One region of the Pseudoalteromonas translucida KMM 520 genome, then DNA from elsewhere that is predicted to be linked to it. Evidence: predicted binding sites of a transcription regulator. Region 1 holds the regulator's gene; each other region holds the start of a gene.
The links. Region 1 encodes sigma-54, which starts transcription at its own class of promoters, with help from an activator protein. Its sites were predicted from a motif close to GTTGGCACGNNNNTNGNNT; they were not measured.
Positions count from the first base shown of each region.

Region 2: the regulator sigma-54 is predicted to act here: its motif matches at 2,806-2,824, upstream of fliE (flagellar hook-basal body complex protein FliE).
Region 3: the regulator sigma-54 is predicted to act here: its motif matches at 2,263-2,281, upstream of PTRA_RS11910 (P-II family nitrogen regulator).
Region 4: the regulator sigma-54 is predicted to act here: its motif matches at 1,927-1,945, upstream of PTRA_RS02580 (PspA/IM30 family protein).

Region 1 covers NZ_CP011034.1:2,885,809-2,890,026, reverse strand. Annotated here, with positions in the region: gene rapZ (RNase adapter RapZ) at 1-156, opposite strand, end outside; gene ptsN (PTS IIA-like nitrogen regulatory protein PtsN) at 178-630, opposite strand; gene hpf (ribosome hibernation promoting factor) at 635-922, opposite strand; gene PTRA_RS13370 (RNA polymerase factor sigma-54) at 949-2,442, opposite strand; gene lptB (LPS export ABC transporter ATP-binding protein) at 2,512-3,237, opposite strand; gene lptA (lipopolysaccharide transport periplasmic protein LptA) at 3,234-3,779, opposite strand; gene lptC (LPS export ABC transporter periplasmic protein LptC) at 3,769-4,218, opposite strand, start outside.
Region 2 covers NZ_CP011034.1:864,194-868,411, reverse strand. Annotated here, with positions in the region: gene fliG (flagellar motor switch protein FliG) at 1-704, opposite strand, end outside; gene fliF (flagellar basal-body MS-ring/collar protein FliF) at 697-2,412, opposite strand; gene fliE (flagellar hook-basal body complex protein FliE) at 2,433-2,765, opposite strand; gene PTRA_RS04005 (sigma-54-dependent transcriptional regulator) at 2,925-4,218, opposite strand, start outside.
Region 3 covers NZ_CP011034.1:2,582,241-2,586,458, forward strand. Annotated here, with positions in the region: gene mrcB (penicillin-binding protein 1B) at 1-464, opposite strand, end outside; gene PTRA_RS11905 (ammonium transporter) at 641-1,870, opposite strand; gene PTRA_RS11910 (P-II family nitrogen regulator) at 1,880-2,218, opposite strand; gene PTRA_RS11915 (GGDEF domain-containing response regulator) at 2,401-3,666, opposite strand; gene PTRA_RS11920 (S10 family peptidase) at 4,019-4,218, shown strand, end outside.
Region 4 covers NZ_CP011034.1:555,752-559,969, reverse strand. Annotated here, with positions in the region: gene PTRA_RS02600 (DUF2333 family protein) at 1-27, opposite strand, end outside; gene PTRA_RS02595 (copper chaperone PCu(A)C) at 36-545, opposite strand; gene PTRA_RS02590 (hypothetical protein) at 624-950, opposite strand; gene PTRA_RS02585 (PspC domain-containing protein) at 987-1,193, opposite strand; gene PTRA_RS02580 (PspA/IM30 family protein) at 1,204-1,884, opposite strand; gene dusA (tRNA dihydrouridine(20/20a) synthase DusA) at 2,138-3,106, opposite strand; rRNA gene rrf (5S ribosomal RNA) at 3,417-3,531, opposite strand; rRNA gene PTRA_RS02565 (23S ribosomal RNA) at 3,680-4,218, opposite strand, start outside.

The sequences.
Region 1 (4,218 bases):
GGCTATTTTATCGTAGTTATCAGAGACACTGCGCACTAATGAAGGCAGTAAATTTACCGGAATATTATCTACACAATAGTAACCTAAATCTTCAACAACACGTAAAGCAACCGATTTACCAGAACCCGATCGGCCACTTATAATAATTAATTCCATTTACCACCCCTTTATTAGTAACTAGGATTGATCCAAAATAACTTGGTATAACGCTTCATCAGACTTTGCCGCACGCAATTGCTTACAAAACTCTTTATCGTTTAGTTTATCAGCTATTGTGGCTAGTGTTTTCAAGTGCTGCTGGTTATCGCCATCGGGCACTATAAGTGCAACAAAAATATCAACTGGACGATTATCAATTGCATCAAAATTAATAGCGGTTTCGCTTATTAAAATTAAGGCAAGAGGTTCCTGCGCCCCGCTCATACGGCCATGTGGAATTGCTATTCCTCGGCCAATACCGGTACTGCCTAGCTTTTCTCTTGCTAATAAAGCAGTGAGAATATCTTGCTGGGGTAAATACGGCATTTTTTTATGCGCGAGTTCACTGATGAATTCTAAAATTCTTTTTTTACTATTAAAAAGGACCACAGCTTTGCTGCAGTCCTGGCATATAAGTGAGCTTAATTTCATAGTGTTAGTGTCGAGCAAACTTCTCTTTGTGTTTAATTACTTGACGATCGAGTTTGTCAATCAACGAGTCAATGGCAGCGTACATATCTTGGTGTTCGGTCGATGCAAATAGCTCAGCGCCACTTACAAAAATTGTTGCTTCAGCTTTTTGACTTAATTTTTCTACATCGAGAATAACATGCACATTAGTTATGTGATCTGAGTGTCTTTGCAGCTTTGCAAATTTATTATTTACATAGTCTCTTAATGAGTCTGTAATGTCTACATGACGACCAGTTAAGTTTAGTTGCATCAGCATTTTCCTCTTTGTTGTACGTCTTAAATCAAGCTTTTACGTTGATTCGACGGGGGAATAGCCAGAGATTCGCGATATTTTGCAATTGTCCGTCTAGCTACTTTAATTCCTTGCTCAGCCAATATATCTGCAATCTTGCTATCACTCAATGGTTTGGCTAAGTTTTCTGCAGCGATCAACTTTTTAATCAAGGCACGTATGGCAGTTGATGAACATTCGCCACCATTTTCGGTGCTTACATGGCTTGAAAAAAAGTACTTAAGCTCAAAAATGCCACGTGGAGTGTGCATATACTTTTGCGTAGTGACCCGTGAAATAGTCGACTCGTGCATTTCAACTATTTCGGCAACATCGTTTAAAACCATAGGTTTCATGGCTTCTGGGCCATGTTCAAAAAATGCTTGTTGTTGCTTAACAATACAATTAGTTACTTTTAGGAGTGTTTCATTTCTACTTTCTAGGCTTTTAATAAACCATTTAGCTTCTTGTAAGTGCGAGCGAATAAATTGGCTGTCACCACTGGATTTTACCGTACGAGACATAGCCGCATATTGGCTGTTAACACGTATTTTTGGCATGCTATCTGGGTTTAGCTCTACCACCCAGCGGCCTTTTATTTTTTTTACCGACACGTCAGGTATAACGTATTCAGATTCTTCTCTGACAATGGTATCCGCAGGCTTAGGATTAAGCGTATGAATAAGTGTCATTATTTCTTTAAGCTCTTCTTCTTTGAGCTTAGTTTTTTTCATTAACGTACGATAGTCGCGAGCAGCGAGTAAATCGATATGATCAGTTAACACCATTTTTGTTTCGTTAATATAAGGGGTGTCTTTATCAAATTGATTTAATTGAATACATAAGCATTCTTGCAAGCTGCGAGCTGCAATACCAACAGGATCAAATAATTGAATGCGCTTTAGCACGGCTTCTATTTCATCTAGCTCTACTTCGTGTTCGTCATCACTTTCTTGGTTAAAGCTTGCTAAAAGATCTTCGCAACTGAGGGTTAAAATACCAGAGTCATCTACGGCTTCAACAATAGCTATAGCAATAGCTTCATCGGTAGGACTAAAAGGAGTGAGCTGTAATTGCCACATTAAGTATTCATGCAGGGTTTCGGTTGATGCACCTTGATAAATAGATTCATCTTCAGGCATTGGCCCTGATGAAGAGGCAGGCGCTGCGCTCATATATTCATCCCATGATACATCCATGGCCATATCGTCGCTTATGGTGTCTTTGTTTAGTGCTTCACCGCTATCTTGCTCATACTCGCTTGGGGTGTCATCGGCAGAGGCGCTAACAGTAATGTCATCTGCTTTTTGCTCGTTTTTACCAGCTGATTCTTCCGTGTAATCTTGCTCATCAACTTCAAGTAATGGGTTGCTATCAAGTGCTTCTTGTATTTCTTGCTGGAGATCCAAGGTACTAAGCTGCAATAAGCGAATAGCCTGTTGCAGTTGCGGAGTCATTGTAAGTTGCTGGCCCATGCGCAGCTGTAATGATTGCCTCATTTATCTCTAACAATCCTTATAAATTGATATGATTAATCTTAGCAGATGCTTATAGTAATAACATAAATATTACAGTTTGAACTGCTCGCCTAAATAAACATCACGTACTGTTTTATCATTTAATACAAATTCAGGAGTACCAGATGCAATTAGCTCCCCATGAGAAACAATGTAGGCTTTTTCACAAACATCAAGGGTTTCCCTTACATTGTGGTCGGTAATTAGCACGCCAATACCACGGTTTTTAAGATGTTCTATAATTTTTTTAATATCGAGTACTGAAATAGGATCCACGCCAGCAAAGGGCTCATCAAGTAATATAAATTTAGGATCTGCAGCTAAAGCACGTGCTATTTCTACGCGGCGACGTTCACCACCAGATAGCGCCATGCCTAAGCTGTCGCGAATATGTTGCAGGCTAAATTCGTCCAGCAAGCTATTTAGGGTTTCTTCTCTGGCTTGTTTGTTTAGTTGCTTACGCGTTTCTAAAATAGCCATTAAATTTTGATACACAGTGAGCTTTCTAAAAATAGAAGATTCTTGTGGTAAATAACCAATACCTAAACGAGCACGGCTGTGCATAGGAAGTAGGGTAATATCGTTATCATCAATTGATATTTTACCTTTGTCGCTAGGAACTAAGCCTACAATCATATAAAAGGTCGTGGTTTTACCTGCGCCATTGGGCCCAAGTAAGCCAACAATGCTCCCTGCTTTTACTTCAAGGCCTACATTTTTAACAACTTCACGGCCTTTATAGCTTTTTGCTAATAGCTCTGCTTTTAATGTACTCATGGCTGACCTTTATTGAGTTTTTGTTCTTTTTTTGCGTCTATAGGCACTAAAATAGTGTGTACCCGATCAGTTGAGTTTTCATCTTTTTCAGCACTTATAAGCTGTTGTTCTATATCGTAGGTGATACTTTTAGCCGTGATTTTTTGCCCAGCTTGAGAAATGTTTGCATCTCCTACTAGGGTTAAAAAACGTTTCGCTACATCGTAACGTACTTCGTTAGCGCTGGCGCTCATGACAGTGCCATCTGCTTGCTTTTCTTCAAAATATGCAGGGCTGCCCGTGGCAATTAATAGTTGTTTATTATCGCCAAGCTCGTCGCGCTTATGTACTTCTAAACGATCGGCGGTGATACGACGATTACCGTGGATAATCTCGACGTTTTTTTCAAAAATACCAACATTTTCTTTTAGTTGACCTTCTTGTCGGTCAGCACTAATAGAAATTTGATTAGCTAGTGGGGAAGTACTTTGCTCTGCCGCATTACTATTAAATACAAGTATAAGCGATGGAATAATAAGTATTTTTGCAAGGTTATTGGTCATAATATAGTGTTCGCGTATGGTTAATTAGTTTTATCACCTCGGTTGTTAAATTGGCTTCAAGGCCTTTACCGGTGATCTTTAAATTCGGTCCAGTTATAATAACGGGTTGTTCGCTGCGCATAGTGAGTAGCTTTATATCTACTTGAATATTGTCGGCGGTGATTTTGTCTATCATTGCGCCATCAATTAAGTTTTGGGCAGTTACATTACCCTCTAAAATTAATTGTCTTTCATCGTAAAGTGTTGCTTCATCAGCATTTATACGCCAAGTTTGCCTGTCGTCGTACAATATAAAAGTAGGCTTTTCGAATAAGGTAAATCCTAGCTGCTCGTAAAGCTCCATTTTAACCGCAGTTACTTTATGGCTAATTTTACCGTTTTCGTCAAAAGCTGTTTGTTTTAGCTCAATGGCGGTGTAATCGGGTTTAGCTATTACTTC
Region 2 (4,218 bases), 1.4 Mb from region 1:
TGCTCACGAATAGAGTCCATTAACTGCCCTTCTACGTTGGTATCTAGGTAGTTCATAATATCGGCAGCCGCTTTTAAGCCGCCCATTTTCGCTGCTTGCGCACCCGCTTGGCCAGCAAACTGTTTTTCCATAATTTCGTTAAGCTCTTGTAATGCAGCAGGCTGCACTTCTTCAAGATTAGCTATACGCATGGTTAAATCTAGGCGCACTTTTTCAGGAAACTGCGCCAGTATTTCGGCAGATTGCTCAGGCTCTAAATACGACAATACAATGGTTTGAATTTGCGGATGCTCATTACGAATAATGTTAGCTACTTGCTTCGAGTCCATCCACTTTAACGAATCAAGCCCTTTAGCCCCCGAACCCATTACTATTTGGTCAATTAGGCTAGCGGCTTTGTCTTCACCTAATGCAGCGGTAAGTGCTTTTTTAATAAAGTCTTCTGATTGAAAACCAATTGTACTAAAGCTTTGAATTTGCTCTATAAATAAATTATGTACCGCGCTTATTTTAGCTTGCGATAAATCCTGTAAACCAGCCATCGCCATACCCACTTTTTGCACCTGTTTGGGCTCTAAATGTTTGAGTATTTGCGCTGCATCTTCTTCAGATAAACTTAATAGCAATATGGCCGCTTTATCTACGCCATCTAGTTTATCAACATCGAAAGCTGCTGGGAGTTGTTTTTGGTTTTGATCAGTCATCTTCGGTTAACCACGCTTTCACTACTTGTGATGATAGTTCTGGTTCATTAGCTACAAGGGCACGTACGGCTTTAAGTAAGTCTTCGTCACCATGTAAATCGGGTAGCTGCAGTGTACCATCGCTTGAGAAGCCAACTGAAGCAGAATCAAAGTCTTTATTTAGCATATCTAAGCTACTATCGCCAATATCAACCCCAGAGCTAAGTGCATCTTCATCGTACTCATCAAGCGTGCTGTCTGGGTAAATTAAGCGTTTTAGCATAGGTTTAACTACCGCCATAATCAACACAATAATAACCAATGCTGCCAGTACTAGGCGTACTATTTTCATAAACCAGTCTTGTTCCCATAAAGGTACTTCAAAACTCATATCTGCGGCTTCTCGTACAAAGGGAACTGTCACTACCTCTAGGGCATCGCCGCGTTGTATATCAAAGCCAACACCGCCTTGTAATAAACGTCGAATATTTGACAGTGCCTCAACCGAGCGCGGGGTCATGGTGGTTTCACCGTTTTCGCCCACTGTTGGCAAATAATCAACCGCTACCGATACGCTAATTCTGCGGATCGTGCCGCTTTGTTGGCGCTTATACGAAATAGTAGTATCGAGCTCATAGTTACGCGTGGCTTCTTTGTGCGTACGACTCGGTGAAGTAACACTTCCTGCGCCGCCTTGACCTGCTACTTCTGGAATATCTGAATTTACCGGAGGTTGGTTACTTAACGCGCCAGGAATACCTACAGCTAAGCCGCCTATGTTGTTTTCTTCAAACGTCGTTTCACTTCTTACTGCTGGTAGGTCTGGGTTATAACGTTTTTGCGTTTCTTCTAGTGAGCTAAAGTCCATGCTCAAATCAACTTGCGCGGTGTAATTACTCAAACCAACAATAGGGATTAAAATGCTATCAATTTTTTCAAGGTATTCTTGCTCGCGCTTACGCTCTAGGTCGTACTCTTTACGAGAGCGTGCAGAAAGTGAGCTTTGTGAGCCTGAGTTTAATAAACGGCCATTTTGATCAGTAACCGTTACACGTGCAGGCTCTAATCCTTGCACTGCTGAGGCTATCATATCCACCACAGAGTCTACTTCTTCGCTGTTAAGCGAGCGTCCGCGTTTAAGCGTAAGTACGACCGTTGCTGATGGCTTTTTCTCTCTGCGGGCAAATACGTTTTCTTTAGGGATGGCTAACAATACTTTGGCGCGAGTAATGTTATTAAGCTCTTCTATAGTGCGGGCAAGTTGTTGCTCTCGGCCATGCTTTAGGCGCTCGCGCTCTAAGCGTTGGCTTACACCAAAGCCCATATCTTGCATTATTATGTCTGAGCCAGAAGTAGGACCTTGATCCAAGCCTTCGCGAGTCATTAATAATTTTATATTTTGGTATTCGCTTTCATCAACCGACACTACGTTACCATCTAGTTGATAATCTATTTTTTGCGCATCTAAAAAATCAAGCGTTTGAATTAGCTCTTCGGTGGGCATTTTACCTAATGGACGCATATCTGGCTGGCGTGCCCAAATAATCACAAAAATGGCAATTGCCAAACAAATAGCCAGTGCAATAATAAGGGTAACTTGACGCAATACATCAACACCGCTTAACGCACTTAAATAGCCCGACTTTTGTTCTTGTTGATCGTCACTATCGCTTTGCTCAATACCGCCACTAGCAAGTGCAAGATCTGTAGATTGATTAGATTGCGCCACAATTATTCTCCACTACCTGATTAAACAGGCATATTCATGATTTCTTTGTAAGCTTCAACAAGTTTATTACGCACTTGTACGGTCGCTTCAAATGCAACAGATGATTTTTGCGAAGCAATCATTGCCTCTGCAAGCGATACGCTTCTGTCGCCCATTTCAACCGCTTTTACTTTTTGACCTGTGTCTTGCTGTAACTCATGCACAGTATTAAGCGCATTACTTAGCATATCGCCAAATTGTGCTGATGACGTAGACTGAACTTGCGTAGGCAATTTATTAATTTGATTATTACGGCCCGCTTCTAAGGCCATAGATTGCATTTCTTGAAATACAGCGCTATTTTGAATTTTCATTATTTGTCTCTAACAATGCAGTTAACTCTTAAGGTTAATAAAGCACAAAGCGTGCCATATAAATAAACCTTTAAATACAGAGTGTTAGTGTGATTTTTACTTAGTCAGAGTTTTGACAACCCTAAATTCAAGGTGTTGAATTTAGGGCTTTTTTGAAGGTTATGCAGGAAGTGAAATACCTAAGTCGCGCATTTGCGCCAGTTTATAACGTAAAGTTCGCGGGCTAATCCCCAAGGTTTCGGCTACATCTTTACGCTTGCCTTGGCAACGCGCGAGTGTTTCTAAAATAATTCGATGCTCTTTATCTTTAAGCTCATCTTTATAACTGCCAGTATCTTGAGCGAGTAAATCTGATTTTTGCTCGTTCGGTATTCGCTCATCAGGCTTTTCATCACCCAATTTTTCGTCATTAGTAATGGTCGTTGTTTTATTATCGTAATAAGCACTAGTTAACGCACTTTCACTAATTGCTGGCTCTACTACAAAGTTACTTGGGGCTAAATTTTCAATAAAAATAGCTTGCTCACCTATGCTGTTGCCACTGCGCAGTATAAGCGCACGTTGAATTACGTTATCAAGCTCGCGCACATTACCTGGCCATGTATGGCTAAGGAGCTTTTGCTCAGCTTGCTTATCTAAAATAGCCAGCGGCTGCTTAGCTTTAATTAAATGGCGTTCAATTAAGTGCTTTGCCAACACAATTATATCGCCAGGGCGCTCGCACAATGGCCGCCACATAAGCGGAAAAACGTTAAGGCGATAATATAAATCTTCCCTAAACTGATTATCCGCAACCGCTTGTTTTAAATTGCGATTACTGGTTGCGAGTATGCGTACATCTAGCGCAATGGTTTTACGACTACCTAAGCGCTCAACTTCGCGCTCTTGTAATACACGCAGTAGTTTAACTTGTAAGCCTAAATCCATTTCGGTAATTTCATCAAGTAAAATAGTACCGCCCTGTGCTTGCTCAAACTTACCTGGGCATGCCTGAATCGCGCCAGTAAACGCGCCTTTTTCGTAGCCAAATAATGTTGCTTCTAGCATGTTTTCAGGAATAGCTGCACAGTTAATAGCCACAAAAGGCTTTGCTGCACGCGCTGATTTATCATGAATAAACCGCGCCAATACTTCTTTACCCGAACCACTTGGCCCCAGCACCATAACACTGGCGTCTGATTTAGCTACCCTGCTTGCAAGCTCCAGTAATTGAATACTCGTTGGGTCGGCAACAATAGGGCCGTCGGTTTCTTTGGGTTTTTCGGGCAAATAGCGGCTCACCATATTTAATAGCACCTCGGGTGCAAATGGTTTGGCCATATAATCAATCGCGCCTAAGCGCATTGCCTCTACCGCATCATCAATAGTTGCGTAGGCGGTCATCATTAATACCGGTAAATCGGGGTAATTTAATTTAATACTGCGCAATAAATCTAGGCCGCTCATAGCGCCC
Region 3 (4,218 bases), 300 kb from region 1:
TCAATAATATGCGCCTGTTCTAGCGCATCATAAAATTCAAAATCACGACGATATATTTTAATGCTGTTGGCAGTTTTAACATATTGCCCAGTACGACTTAATCTATTAACGGCTGAGTAGTTTAGCCGCTCTAATTCCCAAATAACCTCTTGGCTTGATAAGAACTGTCCGGGGTAAAACGCCATCGAGCGTGCATAAACTTGCGCAGGAAGCTGCCACTTATTACCTTCAAATTGGCGGGTAATTTTTGCATCGAGGTAAATAAAATAAAGCGCCATAGCAATAAATGTCGCTAAGCTAAGTTTCCAAAAAATAGACCATAGTTTATTGAGTAAAGATCGCTGAGCAACTGATGATTTGTTTTTTGTACTTTTTTTAGCGCCGTTACGCGGTGTACTTTTAGAGGGTTTAGCGCTGCGCTTTGTGGGGGTTTTACCTGTCGGTGTTTTTTTATTATCAGCCATTTAAATATAATTTATTCCAAGGTTTATTTTACGGATGTGAGCTTAGCATAGTCACCTGCCAGTTCACCATTATAAGGTAAATTAACAACCCATCTTAGCAGCACTAAAGTTAACCTCCCCTGAAATAAAAAAGCGCTACCTAAGTAGCGCTTTGGACAACACACAATAACTTAAATTTAATTACTACGAACCGATACAAATTCTGGATAGGCGTCAATGCCACAATCGTGTTGATCCATACCGTTTAACTCTTCTTCTTCGGTAACCCTAATGCCCATAGTATGCTTTAAAATTGCCCACACCAGCAGCGAAGAAATAAACACAAAACCAATAATACACAACAAGCCTATTAACTGAGTTACCAAGTTTGCCTCGGCGTTTGTCACAGGTACTAACATAATACCAAGTACCCCACATACGCCATGCACAGAAATAGCACCCACTGGGTCGTCTATTTTTGCCTTATCAAGTATAACAATACTAAATACCACTAATGAGCCGCCTAATAATCCTAATAAACACGCCATCAATGGTGAAGGTGAAAGCGGATCGGCGGTAATCACAACCAGCCCAGCTAACGCGCCATTTAACACCATAGTTAAATCGGCTTTACCCCATAATGCTTTACAAACAAACAGTGCCGAAACAGCGCCCATTGCAGCAGCTGCATTGGTGTTTAATAAAATTTTTCCTACTGCAGTCGCGTTTTCAGCATCTGATATAAGTAACTGCGAGCCGCCATTAAAACCAAACCAGCCCATCCATAAAATAAACGTACCTAACGTTGCCAAAGGTAAGTTTGACCCCGGAATTGGGTATATTTCGCCATTTTTACCATATTTACCTTTGCGTGCACCCAGTAATAATACGCCAGCTAATGCCGCTGATGCGCCGGTTGCATGCACTATTGCTGAGCCAGCAAAGTCAACAAAACCCATTGCCGATAAAAACCCCGAACCCCAAGTCCAGTAACCCTCAATAGGATATATAAGCCCAGTTAACACCAAGGTAAACACCAAAAATGCCCACAACTTCATGCGCTCAGCCACCGCACCCGAGACAATAGACATAGCCGTGGCAACAAAAACAACTTGAAAGAAAAAATCAGACTCTAGAGAATGATCAGCATCAGCGGCTTGTGTACCAATTAAGCCACCAAATGAAGGAATAATGCCTCCCTCGGTATTCCCTACATACATAATATTGTAACCAACGAGTAAAAACATGGTGCATGCAATTGAATACAAGGCGATATTTTTAGTTAATATTTCTGTGGTGTTTTTTGAGCGTACTAAACCCGCCTCTAACATGGCAAATCCTGCAGCCATCCACATTACTAATATGCCACAAATTAAAAAATAAAAGGTGTCGAGCGAAAACTTTAGCTCTATCAGTGTACTTTCCATAAATCCCCCTTAAAGTGCATCTTCATCAAGTTCGCCCGTACGAATACGAACAATGTGATCTAGGTCGTACACAAAAATCTTACCGTCACCTATTTTGCCGGTGCCCGCAACTTGCGTAATTGAGTCAACTACGCGTTGGCAGTTTTCAGTACGAGTGGCAATTTCGAGTTTAATTTTAGGAATAAAATCAACTTGGTATTCTGCCCCACGATACAATTCGGTATGACCACGTTGTCGACCAAAGCCTTTTACATCAACAACTGTCATCCCTTCTATACCTAAATCAGCGAGTGCTGTGCGCACTTCATCTAATTTAAATGGCTTTATGATTGCACTAATCATTTTCATTTTAGTCCCCTTAGGACACGTTATTGTTTTTCTTAGTTAATACAATCCAAGCTTTATGCCATTTATATATGGCAATAAAAAACAATAACTTATAAAAATACTTTATATTTAAAACAAAAAAAAGCACCAATTAGGTGCGTTTTTGTTATATATAATACTTGATTGGTGCGTACGTATTTAACTCAACGTATAGCTGTAACCTCTGCTAGCTGCAAGGTGTTATTTAAAACCACACAATTGCGCCCTTGCTTTTTAGCTTGATACAAAGCCCTATCGGCAACACGCATAGCAGCAGTTAAACTGGTATTTTGAAATTCGGCTAAGCCTATGCTTGCTGTTATTGATAAGGTTTTATCACTGATAGTAAAGTCGTAACTTGCGAGCTTTTGTATAAATGAATTTAAACATTTTTCGGCTTGTTCAACTTCTACTTGCGCTAATATAATTGCAAACTCTTCACCACCAATACGTGCAACAGTACTGTTAGAAAATGACGTACGGATTAAATTACTCACTTGTTTAAGCGCTTGATCGCCGCCGTCATGCCCAAATTCATCGTTTATAGCTTTAAAAAAATCTATATCGAGTAACACTAAGCTATTTTTATGATTTTTATTTTTAAGTAGTTTTTCAGCATATTGATAAAAGTAACGACGATTATAAAGCCCGGTAAGATGATCTCGAAAAGCACTTTCTTTAATGTCTGCAATTAACGATAACTGCTCCATGGTTTGCAATACACGACAATGAAACTCTTCATTCATAAATGGTTTAGTTAAAAAGTCATTTGCGCCATATTTAATAAATCGCGCCGATAAACCATGCTTACTCGCACCTGATAACCCAATAATTGCTAGGTCATCGCGGCCTCTAAAATTTCTTACCGCTTTAACTAACTCAAAACCATCCATTGTTGGCATTGCATAGTCTGTCATGAGTAATTTAATCTCAGCATCGTTTTTAAGCATATCTAATGCTTGGCGTCCATCGTGCGCCTCACTTACTGCAAACAGTTGTTTTTCTAGCATTTGCTTCATTAAAGTGCGACTTAAAACCGAGTCGTCGGCTATTAATGCTTTACAACCTTGGTTACGCAGCAGCTGTGCAACTAATTTTATAGCGTAATTATATGAATCACGATTATCTTTTATCACGTAATCAATTACGCCTAATTCTAACATTTGCAGGCGTTTGTACTCATCCATTTTAGAGGTAAGCACCACAGTAGGAATACCTTTTAATAAGGTATACTTGGCCACCTCACCATTTGGTGCGTCGGGGAGCGTTAAATCAACTAAGGCAAGTGTATAGCTGTGTTTACTTACAAATTCTTTACACTCAGATAAAGACCAAGCAAAATCAATGGCAACATCAAGATACTGTGCAGATATATGGCGAAGGACTTGTTGTACTACTTTACTATCTTCAACTATCAACAGTCTTTGCATAGGGCTTCTCTTTACTTCTAATTTGATTACTTGTTTTATAACCATGTGTTCATCATAAATTTAAAGCCTTTGGTGAGGTTTTAAATTTATTAAAAAGCAAATTACACACCCTGTCGGTTTGCCACTATTTTTTAAAAGTAAATCTCACTTATTTAAGCTACTATTTATAAATAAATGTGAATATACATTACTTTCATCACAATCGAAATAAAGGGCGATATAATGCGTTAAAAGCTAAGTTTTTACACATTATATTGACTCAACCACTATTATCGGCAACTAGTCTCAATACTTTTGTTTTTTTACCGAATATTTCTTTTAATAGAACATTAACAATAAAAAAGGGTCATTCATGAAGTTTAGCCAAAGTATTTTTTTACCTATTGCCGCCATTGCCTTAACACTTAGTAGTGCCTCCTTTGCCGATAATAACCAGCGTCGCATTGATATCGACAGTAAAGTGGTTACTGAGCACAAAGCAAAAATTAATAATCAGCGCTTTTCATATACGGTTGCAACCGGCACGCAACCTGTTTGGGATGACAAAGGCGA
Region 4 (4,218 bases), 1.1 Mb from region 1:
AACTATTTTCCCTTTATGTTGTGACATTGATCCCCCTAATGATGAGTATGTTGTTTTGATGCTTGTGATTGTTCTGCTTGTGATGCAAGCGATACCACCTCAGCATTCGTAAATACACGGTTGCCATCACTAAAATATAGTGTGAGTTTGCGTTGTTGGCCTACTTTTAACGGTTCTTGTGGTTCAAAAATCATTAAATGATAGCCACCAGGCTTAAAATCGATTTGTTGATGGGCGTTAATTATTAACGATTCAACTTTTTGCATTTTCATCATGCCATCTACGTGCGAGTGTTCATGAATTTCAACGCGGCCTAAGCCGTCAATAGTTGCTTTAGTCAACGTAGCCACAGTATCACTATGATTTATAATACTTAAATAACCTACACTTGAAGTTGTGGCAGGTAAAAACTCCCTTATTTGTGCATTACTGACCTTAATAATAGCAACATCCGCATCGTGATCATGCCCTGAATGTGCCATCAATGATGATGAAAAAAGACTCAAAACCGACAACAAAGCAATTGAAATACATTGTTTAATCACCACTCTAATCCTTGTTAAAACATAATGCTAAGTATCAAATTTAACATAGTTCAGTTGCAATAGTCAGTTAATTTAGAGTTAAGATGCTACTTTTTTGTTATCAGCTACTAACCAGCAAAGTACCGCGATAAATAGTAACGGCCAAGCAATCATCAGTGATCCAAATAAAAATGCCAAAACAGTTCCTACTAATGCAACTACTGCTGCGCCAACTAATCCTATCGTTATGAGTACTGCAACAGCTACAAAAATAATAATAGCCGCTAAAGCTCCTATTAGCTCAAGCCCAGTCCAACTTGTATCTGCAATCCAAAGCGGTAGTTGCCAAGTATCAAAGTGCACCACAGAGACAATATCAGTAAAAAATAGTAAATAAACAACTATGCATACGGCTAACGCTTTCATTTAGCGCTCCTTAATCCAATCTAAATGTAAATTAGCTTAAATTACTTTTTCTTCTAGGCAGCAATGCGCAATCAAATAACCTAGCGCAATTGCAAACGGAAAACTCAAAAATAATAAAATAGTGACAAGTCGTGTTGACCACACAGGCAAATCTAATCGCTGCGCTAAACCACTACACACACCCGATATTTTTTTATTCTGTGGATCTTTGTACCAATCACGTTTGCTGTTAAAGCTATTCATAATAATCTCCTTAAGCACTCTGTTTTAAGTTAGTTTTCAATTCAGCTTTTAAGCGAGCTAACTCTGTATCTACTTGTTCATTTTTCACCAAAGCGTCTATTTGTGCAGCTATAGTATTTTCTGAATCAGTAAGCTCGTACGCTTCTACCTGTGCTTCAATACCTTCTACGCGCTGCTCTATTTTCTCAAATCGAGAAAGTGCATGTGCAACTTTTTCACTTTGTAATTGGCTATTTATTCGTCCTCTTGCAGCCACTATATTGTGTCGCTGTACTAACTGTGTTTGCTTGGCTTTAGCCTCAGCTATTTTTTGTTGCAAATGCTGACAATCTGCAGTCACTTTAGTTATTGATTGCTGCAGCGTTTCTAGTTGCAGCTGCTTTGCTACAACTGTGTTACTAATGGCTTGTTTTTCAAGCAAAGCTGATTTTGCTAAATCATCTCGACCTCTCTCTATTGCTAGCTCAGCTTTATCCTGCCAATATACTAAATTATTATTTTTATTTTCAATTTGACGTTTAAGTGTTTTTTCTTCGCACAACAAAGCCGCTGTCGTAATACGACACTCAGTAAGTGCATCTTGCATCTCGCTGAGCATTAAATTAAGTAATTTTTCTGGATCTTCTGCCTTGTCTAATATCGACACTATATTTGCCTGAACAATATCGGTTACGCGATTAAATATTCCCATGAGATTCTCCTGTTAACTTTTTAAGTGATTACACAGATTAGATTCCAAGAGTTATGCCAAGTAATAACAAAAACAGTAAAACACATTAAATTCAGCATCTTAAACTTATAATTCATAAATTAAAGTGACTTTTAGCTGAATGAAATTAAGTGTAATTAACCAATAAACTAAACTTTTGACTATTTTTTAGGATCAAAAAAGCCATCCGAAGATGGCTGTATTTATTCATTTATTAAATTATTCACTTAGCTGATTATTCAGGTACAAAACTCAAAGCTTTGTCCATTACTGATAAGTCGGCTTGTTTGCCATGGCCATTTTCAGACAGATGACGCCTAAACCCGCGGGCACCAGGCTGCCCCTGAAAAATCCCCAACATATGACGAGCAACATGCCAAAAGTTAGCCCCTAAGCGCATTTCGTCTTCAATATAGCTATACATAGAGCGCACGACATCATGACGAGATTGCGTGTTAGCGATGTCACCGTAAATTTTTTCGTCTACTTCATTAAGTATAAATGGATTGCTATACGCTTCTCTGCCAATCATCACACCATCAATATGCTGTAAATGCTCTAAACTTTGTTCAATTGTTTTAACACCGCCATTAAGACTTAAATCGAGTTGTGGATAATCTTTTTTCAACTGATAAACGCGTGGATAATCAAGCGGCGGTACCTCACGGTTTTCTTTAGGGCTCAACCCCTTTAACCAAGCTTTACGAGCATGAATAATAAAATCATCACAACCAACATTATGCGACGCTTCTATAAGTGCACACAAAAACTCATACGAGTCTTGCTCATCAATACCAATGCGCGTTTTAACCGTAACAGGTATATTTACTTCTGCCTTCATTGCCGCCACACAGTCAGCAACTAATTGCGGCTCGCCCATTAAACAGGCACCAAAACGACCATTCTGCACGCGATCTGACGGACAACCTACGTTTAGGTTAATTTCGTTATAACCACGCTCACCCGCAAGCTTTGCACATTGTGCAAGAGCCTGTGGATCAGAGCCACCCAGCTGCAATGCAACCGGCCCTTCGTGTTGATTAAAGTGCAGGTAGTCGCCTCGGCCAAACAAAATAGCACCCGTGGTGATCATTTCCGTGTACAACACTGTGTGTTTAGTCATTTTGCGATGAAAAGTACGACAATGGCGATCAGTCCAATCGAGCATTGGTGCTACAGAAAAGCGTCTATCGAGTGGTTTCATTGGTACACCGTGCTATATAAGTTTAAGTACATTTCGTTCAATTTAAATATCTCTTTTTTGCTTATTTACACACATTTAGATCTATTATTAAAAATAACTACACCGTAGGGAACAATCAAAAGGGGTGTCTTAGAATATAAAATCAGGTGTATCTGCGCTAAATTCAAGCATTATTATATCAGAATAAGCAAAAAATATAGATAGCATTTATATTGAAAACGTCAGCGTTCAAAGTTCAGCTACTCATTTTCACTTTTTTGCAGACGTAAAAAAGCCCGAATTGTTAGATTCGGGCTTTCTACAATTTGGAGCCTGGCAATGTCCTACTTTCACATAGCAAATGCTACACTATCATCGGCGCTGTTTCGTTTCACTACTGAGTTCGGCATGGGGTCAGGTGGGTCCAAAACGCTATTGTTACCAAGCAAATTAGGGCGTTAATTCGTATTACTACAAATTAACTGAATTTGGAAAATATCTGATAATATTTTTTAAGTCTTTCTGTCAGTAATATCTACTTTAGTTATATTAACTTCTTGCTTGAACTGTCGCATAAAACGCGTTTGGCGTTGTATGGTTAAGCCTCACGGGTAATTAGTACAAGTTAGCTTAATGCCTCACAGCACTTCCACATCTTGCCTATCAACGTTGTAGTCTCCAACGGCCCTTCAGAGAGCTTATAGCTCTAGTGAGAAATCATCTCGAGGCCTGCTTCGCGCTTAGATGCTTTCAGCGCTTATCAGTTCCGAACGTAGCTACCGGGCAATGCCATTGGCATGACAACCCGAACACCAGCGGTTCGTTCACTCCGGTCCTCTCGTACTAGGAGCAACCCCTCTCAATTCTCAAACGCCCACGGCAGATAGGGACCGAACTGTCTCACGACGTTCTAAACCCAGCTCGCGTACCACTTTAAATGGCGAACAGCCATACCCTTGGGACCGACTTCAGCCCCAGGATGTGATGAGCCGACATCGAGGTGCCAAACACCGCCGTCGATATGAACTCTTGGGCGGTATCAGCCTGTTATCCCCGGAGTACCTTTTATCCGTTGAGCGATGGCCCTTCCATTCAGAACCACCGGATCACTATGACCTACTTTCGTACCTGCT